Regions from separate parts of the Streptomyces sp. NPDC006512 genome, predicted to be linked through region 3. Evidence: riboswitches for the same ligand, from Rfam matches in the RefSeq annotation. Region 3 holds a riboswitch; each other region holds the start of a gene.

What was found. A riboswitch is a leader RNA that binds a small molecule or an ion and turns the genes downstream of it on or off. The one in region 3 is predicted to bind cyclic di-AMP.
Positions count from the first base shown of each region.
Region 1: linked by a shared signal. The riboswitch ahead of ABZZ17_RS10970 (M23 family metallopeptidase) and the one ahead of ABZZ17_RS22125 (M23 family metallopeptidase) in region 3 are both predicted to bind cyclic di-AMP.
Region 2: linked by a shared signal. The riboswitch ahead of ABZZ17_RS37255 (transglycosylase family protein) and the one ahead of ABZZ17_RS22125 (M23 family metallopeptidase) in region 3 are both predicted to bind cyclic di-AMP.

Region 1 is NZ_JBEXPG010000011.1:123,137-126,400, reverse strand. It holds gene ABZZ17_RS10975 (GntR family transcriptional regulator) at 1-543, opposite strand, end outside; gene ABZZ17_RS10970 (M23 family metallopeptidase) at 762-1,571, opposite strand; cyclic di-AMP (ydaO/yuaA leader) riboswitch at 1,584-1,740, opposite strand; gene ABZZ17_RS10965 (pitrilysin family protein) at 1,979-3,264, opposite strand, start outside.
Region 2 is NZ_JBEXPG010000089.1:3,217-6,480, forward strand. It holds gene eno (phosphopyruvate hydratase) at 1-300, opposite strand, end outside; gene ABZZ17_RS37255 (transglycosylase family protein) at 628-1,377, opposite strand; cyclic di-AMP (ydaO/yuaA leader) riboswitch at 1,380-1,550, opposite strand; gene ABZZ17_RS37260 (transglycosylase family protein) at 1,825-2,865, opposite strand; gene ABZZ17_RS37265 (cytochrome P450) at 2,980-3,264, opposite strand, start outside.
Region 3 is NZ_JBEXPG010000030.1:93,682-96,945, forward strand. It holds gene ABZZ17_RS22115 (aspartate aminotransferase family protein) at 1-508, shown strand, start outside; gene ABZZ17_RS22120 (tyrosine-protein phosphatase) at 527-1,348, opposite strand; cyclic di-AMP (ydaO/yuaA leader) riboswitch at 1,665-1,832, shown strand; gene ABZZ17_RS22125 (M23 family metallopeptidase) at 1,837-2,862, shown strand; gene ABZZ17_RS22130 (SGNH/GDSL hydrolase family protein) at 3,025-3,264, shown strand, end outside.

The DNA.
Region 1 (3,264 bases), on a different contig from region 3:
CGCGACGGCGTCCACGATCCCGCCGTGCTCCGCCCAGGACTCCACGGGGCGCACGGGGGCCTCCACCGCGTACATCCAGGCGATCTTGCGCCGGGTCTGGGTCAGCAGGGAGACCAGTCCCGGGCTGCCGGAGGCCTGGGCGAGCGTCTCGTGGAACCAGGCCCCCAGGTCCCGCAGATCCTCCCCCTGGCCCCTGCGGGCCCTCTCCTGGCCCAGCCGGACCAGTCCGCGCAGCACCTTCAGGTGGGCCTCCGTACGGCGGCGGGCGGCCCTGGAGGCCGCCAGGGGCTCCAGCAGCATCCGCAGCTCCAGGAGGTCGGCGGCCTCCTGTTCGGTCGGCTCCGCGACGCAGGCGCCCGCATGGCGGCGCGTGGTGACGAACCCCTCGGACTCCAGGGTGCGCAGCGCCTCGCGGACCGGGACGCGCGAGACCCCGTAGCGGCGGGCGAGCACCTCCTCGGTGAGCCGGCCGCCCGGCCCGAAGAACCCGGAGACGATATCGTCGCGGATCGCTGTGCATACCGCGTGCGCAGGAATACGCAAGACCGGACCTCCGCGTGATTTCGGCTGCCGGCGCCGTCGCCGGAATCGTGACCGTGCTGCGACTCTATTGCAACACACGATAATTTCCGAGGACGGCTGGAAATCCGAAACAATTCACGCCACGCGGGACGCGCCGCGGAACGCGAAGAAGACCCCGGCTCGGTGAGCCGGGGTCTTCTTCGTGGAGCGGGGTGCGGGGCCGCGCGGGTCCGCGTGGATCAGAGGCGCACGCCGTGGCTGCGCAGGTACGCGACCGGGTCGATGTCCGAGCCGTACTGGGCGCCGGTGCGGGCCTCGAAGTGCAGGTGCACGCCGCTGGAGTTGCCGGTGGAGCCGGCGAGGCCGATCTGCTGGCCCGCGGTCACCTGCTGGCCGGCGGAGACGCTCAGCGCGGACATGTGCCCGTACTGGGTGTAGGTGCCGTCGTTGTGGCGGATGACGACGTTGTTGCCGTACGCGCCGCCGTTGCCGGCCTCGACGACCGTGCCGGCGCCGACCGCGCGGATCGTGGTGCCGAGGGAGGCGTGGAAGTCGATGCCCGTGTGGCTGCCGGAGGACCACATGGCGCCGCCCGCACCGTACGAGGTGCTGACGTAGGAGCCGTCGACGGGAGCGACGTAGGTGTTGAGGCGCTTGCGGGCCTCCTCGCGGGCGGCGCGCTCGGCGGCCTCACGCTCGGACTTCGCCTTGGCCTCGGCGGCCTCGGCGGTGCGCTTGGCCTCCGCGGCGCGCTGCTTGGCGTCGGCGGCGGCCTGCGCCTGGGCGGCGACGGCCTCGGCGTCACGCATCTGGGACGCGGCCTGGGCCTCGATGTCGCCCTGGAGGTCGTCCGCGACGACGACCGGGTTCTGGCCGGTGTCCTCCATGGAGGGGCCCGAGTTGTCAGCGGCGAAGGCGGGGGCCGCCAGGGCGCCGACCACGCCCGTGGTGGCGAGGGCGGCTATGCCGGCGTAGCCGGCGGTCTTGCGGCTCAGACGGCTGGAGCCGCGGTGCTTGCCGGAGCCGGTGGGACGACTGCCAAACGCCATGAAGGGGGTGATCCTTTCCTTCCCTCTCGCCTACCGGGTTAGCTGACGGGTTCGGAGCAGGAAGGTCTCCTACGGGCCTCCTCTTGCGAGGCGGTCCGATTCACCCCAGGGACTGTGGGTCCCCGGCTCCCCAGGCTCGCGCCTGACGGGGACTCGGCGATCACTGTCCGGTGCCGCGGATGCGGCGGGCACAACTGACGAACAGCAGGGCCGACGCTAGGCGGATCATCAGTGGATCGCCAAACAGACGAGCCCAATTGTTGCGTACGCCACACCGCATACGAGCAACCACACCACTAAACGGACAAAAGGGGCTCTGATGGATATTCCATCAGAGCCCCTTGAGAATCGGTCAGTTACCGGTCGAGCGGCGGTCGCCCGCCGCTCGATCCCCGGTCACGCACCGGTCAGTTGGTGACGACGCTCACTGCGCCGATCCCCAGCGCCCGCACGGGCTCCGCGATCTGCGCCGCGTCGCCCACCAGGATCGTGACGAGACGGTCCACCGGGAAGGCGCGCACGACGGCCGAAGTCGCCTCCGCCGTACCGGTTTCGGCCAGCCGCGCGTACAGCCGGGCCTGGTAGTCGTCCGGCAGTTCCTGCTCGACCTGGTCGGCCAGCGTGCCCGCCACGGAGGACGCCGTCTCGAACTTCAGCGGGGCCACGCCCACCAGGTTCTGCACCGCCACGTCCCGCTCGGCGTCGGTCAGGCCGCCCTCCGCGAGGGTGCGCAGCACCTTCCAGAGGTCCTCCAGCGCCGGGCCGGTGTTCGGGGTGTCCACCGAGCCGCTGATGGCGAGCATCGAGGCGCCCTTGCCGTCGGCGGTGGAGCGCAGCACCTGCCCGAAGGCGCGGACGCCGTAGGTGTAGCCCTTCTCCTCGCGCAGCACCTTGTCCAGGCGGGAGGTGAGGGTGCCGCCGAGGCAGTACGTGCCGAGCACCTGCGGGGCCCAGACGATGTCGTGGCGGTCCGGGCCGGTCCGGCCGATGAGCAGCTGCGTCTGGACCGCGCCGGGCCGGTCGACGATGACCACGCGGCCGGTGTCGTCGGCGGTCACCGCCGGCACCGGGCGGGGCTCGGCGGTGTCGCCGGTCCAGCCGCCCAGGGTGTCGGCGAGGACGGCGTCCAGGTCGATGCCGGTCAGGTCGCCGACGACCACCGCGGTGGCGGTGGCCGGGCGCACGTGGGCCTCGTAGAAGGCGCGTACGGCCCCGGAGTCGATGCGGGCCACCGTCTCCTCGGTGCCCTGGCGCGGCCGGGACATGCGCAGGGTGGCCGGGAAGAGCTCCTTGGAGAGTTCCTTGGCCGCGCGGCGCTGCGGGTTGGCCAGCTCGTGCGGGATCTCGTCGAGCCGGTTGCGCACCAGGCGGTCCACCTCGCTGTCGGCGAAGGCGGGAGCGCGCAGCGCCTCGGCGAGCAGGCCCAGCGCCTTGTGCAGGCGGGAGGCCGGGACCTCCAGGGAGACCCGCAGACCGGGGTGGTCGGCGTGCGCGTCGAGCGTGGCGCCGCAGCGCTCCAGCTCGGCGGCGAACTCCTCGGCGGAGTGCTTGTCGGTGCCCTCCGACAGGGCGCGGGCCATGATGGTGGCCACCCCGTCGAGGCCCTCGGGCTCGGCGTCCAGCGGGGCCACGAGGTTGACCTCGACCGCCACCACCTGCTGGCCCGGACGGTGGCAGCGCAGCACGGTCAGGC
Region 2 (3,264 bases), on a different contig from region 3:
GTCCAGGTCGAACATGGCCTGGTCGATCAGGCGCTGCTCGGTGGCGTCGTAGCCGACGAGCTCCGGGCCGATCTGCTCGATGACGGCGAGGACGGCCTTCTCGACACCCTTGCCGAAGTAACGGTTGGGGTCACCGTCACGGAGCTCGATGGCCTCGAAGGCACCGGTGGAGGCGCCGGACGGAACTGCAGCACGGCCGGTGCTGCCATCGTCGAGGCCCACCTCGACCTCGACCGTGGGGTTGCCTCGGGAGTCCAGGATTTCCCGGGCTACGACGACGTCGATGGACGGCACGAGCATCTCCTTCTGGGATGTGACGCTGGGTGTGCGGTGGCGTGTCAGGCCGTGGGATGGCCTTGCCGCCTAGAGCCTAACCGGCTCCGGGCACTCGGTCGGCCGACCGCCCGGGTCCTGGGACGAAAAAGGGCCCGAATACCCCTGTTCCAGGACATAGGTCTCTTGATCAATTCGAGTTCGACCCGTCGGGGCCGCCCGGATCGGTCCGGAAACGGGCCGGGATCGGGCCGGGAACGGCCCCGGACACGCCGCCGCCCGGCGCGTGGGGGGATACGCGCCGGGCGGGGGGATGCTGCGGGTGGATCAGGTGACGCGGTGTTGCGCCGGAGTTCAGCTGAGCTTCAGCTTCTGGCCCGGGAAGATCAGGTCCGCGTCCTTGACGATGTCCTTGTTCAGCTCGAAGAGCTTCTCCCAGCCGCCCTTGACGCCGTTCGCCTGGGCGATGGTGCCGAGGGTGTCGCCGGCCTTGACCTCGTAGGAGCCGTTGCCCGTCTTCGGGGCCTCGGTCTTGGGGGCCTGCGGCTTGGCGGCCGGGGTCTCGACGCGCTCGGAGCGGGAGACGGGGGCCTCGGTGCGCTTCGGCTCGGCCTTCGGGGTGGCCGGCTTCGCGGGCTTGGCCGGCGTGGCCGGCTTCGCGGGGGCGGGCTTCGCCGGCTTGGTCTCGGGCTTCGGCTTGGCGGGGGTGGTCGAGCCGCCGCCGTTGTACGAGGAGTTGGAGAGGCCGACGCCGCAGTGCGGCCAGGCGCCCTTGCCCTGGCCCTTGAGGACCTTCTCGGCGATGGCTATCTGCTGGGCCTTGCTGGCCTGGTTGGCCTGCGCGGCGTACGCCTTGCCGCCGTAGCCGGCCCAGGTGGAGGCCGAGAACTGCAGACCGCCGTAGTAGCCGTTGCCCGTGTTGATGGCCCAGTTGCCACCGGACTCGCACTGCGCGACCTTGTCCCACTCGGACGCGGTGGCGGCGCTGGCGGTACCGGCGGCCATCAGGGGGGCCGCGACGGCGACACCGGCGACACCGGCGAGCGTGACGATGCGGACGGCCTTGGAGCCGCGACGGTGCTTGCCCTTGCCGGAAAGCAGCATGGATTTCTCCTCACCGACGCCTTCGAGGTGAGCTGTCGGGTTCGGGCTGATGAGTTGCCCGGTCACGTGTCGAGCACGTGGCTTAACCCCAAGCCGGTACGCGGCCGTCTCTCAACGGCCTTTCCCGGCGCCTACCTTGGTTCCCCCGCTCCTGCCTTCGGCGCTTGCGCGACGACTGTTCCCCCCGTCCGCCGGCAGGATTCGGCGATGCGGTCGAAGGAGCCCGCGGTGGCGAGCGACTCAGAAGGTAGACAGGTCTCTCCCCGATGTTCAACGTGCGATATCGGGGAGAAACCGGCCTACTTGCATTCCTCAAAAGCACGTTTGTGCAGGTGAGGGGTGGGTTTGGGGAAGTTCCGGAACGAGACACGCCAGTTGACCGGAAGAGACGCATGTCTCACTTACCGATAACGGACATTCAGCTCTTTCCGGATGACCGAACTGCCCCTATTCCTTGGTTAGATCCAGGTTCTGACCGGGCTTGATGAGGTCCGCGTCCTTACCGATGACCTGCTCGTTGGCCTTGTAGAGCTCGTTCCAGCCCCCCTTGAGCCCCTTGGCGTCCGCGATCGCGGTGAGGCTGTCGCCGGGCTTCACGGTGTACGAGGGGTCCGACGTGGCGTCAGAGACGGTCTGCACCTCGATGGCGGCCGGGCCGCGGTGCTTGCCGCCGCCGTCGGCCGTGCCGGAGGGCGAGCTCGTGGGCGAGGTCATGGGCGAGGGCGTGGCACCCGGGGTGAGCGGGGCCGTGGGGGCCGTCGGGTCCACCGGGGTGGTGGGGGTGGCCGGGGCCGACGGGTCCGCCGGGGCGGTCGGGGCCGTGGTGGGCGGAGCCGTGGTCGGCGGCACGGTCGCGGGCGGGACCGCCGGACCGGTGGACGGCGCCGGGGCGTCGGGCTCGGGCATGACGGGCAGTCCGCTGGTGGGACCCAGCGGGTAGTCCGGCAGGCCGGTCGGCGGGGCCGTGGGGCCCTGCGGGGACGGGGTCGGGGCCCCGAAGTCGATCGGGGCGTCGGAGCCGGTGACGGGCACCGAGTCGTCCACCCGGGTCGGGGTGGGGGCGACGGGTCCGGCGGGCTTGGGGTCGCCCGGGTCCACGGCGGCGGCCGGACCCTGCTGGGTCAGCCCGGCCGAGGCGGCGCACAGCGGCCATGCCTGGGGGCCCTGGGAGGCCAGCACCCGTTCGCCCACGGCGATCTGCTGGGAGCGGCTGGCGAGGTCCGGACGCTCGGCGTAGGCGAGTCCGCCCGCGTTCTTCCACTGCTCCTGCGTGAACTGGAGCCCGCCGTAGGCGCCGCTGCCGTAGTTCGCGCTCCAGCTGCCGCCGCTCTCGCAGTCGGCGACCTTGTCCCAGGTGGCCGTTTCGGCCGCGCTCGCGTTCGTGGCGGCGAGCAGGGGCAGGGCGAGTGCGGAGCCGGTGACTCCGGCGGTGACGACCAGGGCGGGTACCTGGCGGGGGCGTCTGTGGCGGCCGTTCCCGGAACGCATGAGGCTGCACCTTTCGCATAACGGCGGGGTAACGGCAGAACCTAGCGGCCTTCGAACGATTGTCACAAGTTCGGCTGGTGACTGACGTGGGATCAGACGGACTTCCGCCGGGCCTCAGTTGTTTCGGGGTGTGAAGCGGACCGGAAGCGTGCGCAGGCCACGCATGATGAGTCCGCCGCGCCAGCGCAGGTCAGTAGGGGGAACGGCAAGTTCCAGATCCGGCAGACGCGTCAGCAAAGTCGCGAGCGCGGTCTGTCCTTCGAGACGGGCGAGCGGAGCACCGAGGCAGTAGTGGATCCCGTGGCCGTACCCGAGGTGTTGGTTGTCACTCCGGGACAGGTCCAGGGTGTCCGGATCGGCGAACCGCTCGGGGTCGCGGTCGGCCGCCGCGAGGACGAC
Region 3 (3,264 bases):
CCGCGTGCTCGTCCACTCGGCGAGCTTCGGGTCCAACGCGCAGGCGATGGCGGCGGGCCTGGCGGTGCTGAGCGTCATGGACGACGAGCAGCTGACCGCCAACGCGCGGGCCATGGGCGACCTGTTGCGCGGGCGGCTCGCCGCGCTCGTGGACGAGTACGAGCTGCTGCACGAGGTGCGCGGGCGCGGGCTGATGATCGGCATCGAGTTCGGCCGGCCCTCCTCGCTCGGCCTGCGCAGCCGCTGGGCGATGCTCCAGGCGGCCCGCAAGGGGCTGTTCGCGCAGATGGTCGTGGTGCCGCTGCTGCGCAAGCACCGGATCCTCACCCAGGTCTCCGGAGACCACCTGGAGGTCATCAAGCTCATCCCGCCGCTGATCGTGGACGAGCGGGACGTGGACCGGTTCGTCGGGGCCTTCCGCGAGGTCATGGACGAGGCGCACGGCGGGGGCTCCCTCATGTGGGACTTCGGCCGGACGCTGGTGAAGCAGGCCGTCGGCAACCGCTGACGGCCCGCCGGTCACCCCCTACGGTTCCAGCAGCCGCTCCCGCAGCCGGAACAGGGTCTCGGGCGCGAGCCCGAGACCCTCGGCGAGGTAGCGGTCCACCCCGCCCCACTCCTCCTCGATGGTGGCGTACGCCGCCTCCAGGTACTCGGCGCGCGCGTCGAAGAGCGGCGCCAGCAGCTCCATCACCTCGGGCGAGCGGGCCTCGGCCGCGTCGCTGCCCCGGCGCACCCGGTAGCGGCGGTGCGGGGCGTTCGACTCCAGGTAGTCCGCCACGATCGCCCCGCGCTCGACGCCGAGGGCCAGCAGCGTGACGGCGATCGACAGGCCGGCCCGGTCCTTGCCCGCCGCGCAGTGCATCAGCGCCGGCACGCTGTCCTCGGCCAGGGCGTGCACGACCCGGCCGTGCTCCGCGGTGCGCGTACGGATCATCGTGCGGTACGAGTTCGCCATGCGGGCGGCCGCCCTGCCCTCGCCGAGCACGGACCGCAGCTGGGCCAGGTCGCCGTCGCGGACCATCTTCCAGAACTCCCGTCCGTCGGCCGGATCGGACAGCGGGATGTTCACGTAGCGCACCCCCGGCAGCACCACGTCCGGCCCCTCCAGGGCGTGGTCGGCGCGGTTGCGGAAGTCGAAGACGGTGTGGAGGCCGAGCGAAGCGAGGAACTCTGCTCCGGTTTCGGTGGCATGCGCGAGATGTCCGCTTCGGAAGAGTCGTCCCGACCTGACCCTCCGTCCGTCGACGGTCGGCAACCCGCCCACGTCACGGAAATTACGCACTCCCGTCAGCTCCGGTTCAGGTTCGGGCCGCGCCGGAAGGGGCTGGGGTATCTGCTGGGTCACGGGTACTCCTCCGCGTCGCTGGGGTGTCCGAATTACGCCGGTTGGGAACAACTTGCCATACGTGGAGGCGAGATCGCGCCAGGCCCCGTGAGCCAGATCATACGGTGACCGTCTGTGCCCGATCGCGAAATCCGAATTCCCATGCCAGGGCCGTTGTTGGTGGTTCGGAATGGACAGAGGGTGACCGGAATTCCGTCGGTCCCTCATACCTGCGATTCCGTCAGGGAATTCGTGGCTTGTTGCCTGCGGACCCGCTCGATTACCTTCACGACCGATCCGGGTGGACCGCCTAATCCTGCCGCCGCCCGGGAACCGCACCCGACTATCGACGCGCGCGGCAGGAGCGGGGGAACCAGGTAGGCCGCCGGACCGGATCCTTCTTCCGGGACGGCTCGGGGTGAAGCCGGACACGTCCCCGACGTGCACGGCCGGACATCTCCAGTCCGAACCCGACAGCTCACCTCGCAGGCGACGGAGAGGAATTCGCCATGCCCGGAAAGGGTAAGCACCGCCGCCCGAAGTCCCGCTCCATGTCACGTGGTTTCGCCGCCGCGGGCACCGGCGGCGCGGCCCTCGCGCTGCCGCTGATGGGTGCCACCGGCGCCCAGGCCGCGGCCCCCTCGACGGCCCCGGCCGCCGTCCCCGCGCAGGCCCCGCAGGCTCCGGCCGCCGTCCAGGCCGCACCGGCCGCGGCTCCCGCCGCCGCGCCGACGGTCTACACGGTCGTCTCCGGCGACTACCTGTCGAAGATCGCCGCCGAGCGTCACCTCACCGGCGGCTGGGAGCAGCTCTACGCCGACAACCGCGAGGCGGTCGGCGCCGACCCCTCCCTCATCCACCCCGGTCTGAAGCTGACCCTCGGCGCCCCGGGCGCGAAGTCCGGCGCGCCGGCCCCCGCGAAGGAGCAGGCGGCGCCCCCGGCTTCGGCGCAGGGCTCCGGCTCCGAGGCGGGCTCCGGTGACCGCCCCGCCAAGACCGAGCGCTCCTCGAGCCGTCCTGCGGCGTCCGGCGAGGACTCCTCCGCCCGCGCCAAGGCGCCCAAGAAGTCCGCGCCGGAACAGAAGGCCCCCGCCGCCGGGCAGGCCGAGCAGTCCGCGCCCTCGAAGAGCGCCGGATTCGTGGCGCCCGTCGGCGGCGGCGTCTCCACCGCGTACCGCATGGGCGGCAGCATGTGGTCCTCCGGCTACCACACCGGCGTCGACTTCATGGCGAGCACCGGCACCACCGTCAAGGCCGTCGGCGCGGGCACCGTCGTCTCCGCCGGCTCCGGCGGTTCGTACGGCAACGAGGTCGTCATCAAGCACGCCGACGGCAAGTACTCCCAGTACGCGCACCTCTCCTCGCTGTCCGTCTCGGCCGGGCAGACCGTCACCGCCGGCCAGCGCGTCGGCCTCTCCGGCGCGACCGGCAACGTGACCGGCCCGCACCTCCACTTCGAGATCCGCACCGGTCCTTCCTACGGCTCGGACATCGACCCGCTGGCCTACCTCCGGTCGAAGGGCGTCAGCCTCTGACGGCAGCCGCCGCCGGGCACGGACGCTCGTGGGGCCGGGACCCGAGGGGGGTCCCGGCCCCACGTGTACTTATTCCTTATCTCCCGCGTGGTATAGATCACGGTCCGTCAACCCCTCATTACGTTGGCGTAGGTTGGTTGCGGCGGTGAAGGATGTGTTCCCGTGGCAGCGACGACGACGACACTCAAGACCATCGGCTCGTACGCGGCGATCGGGGACAGCTTCACCGAAGGCGTGGGGGACCCGGGACCCGGGGATTCCTATCTCGGCTGGGCGGACCGGCTCGCCGTACTCCTCGCCGATCAGCGCGACGAACACGACTTCCGTTACGCGAATCTGGCCGTGCGGGGGAAGATCCTCGACCAGATCGTGGCCGACCAGGTGCCCAGGGCCAAGGCCCTC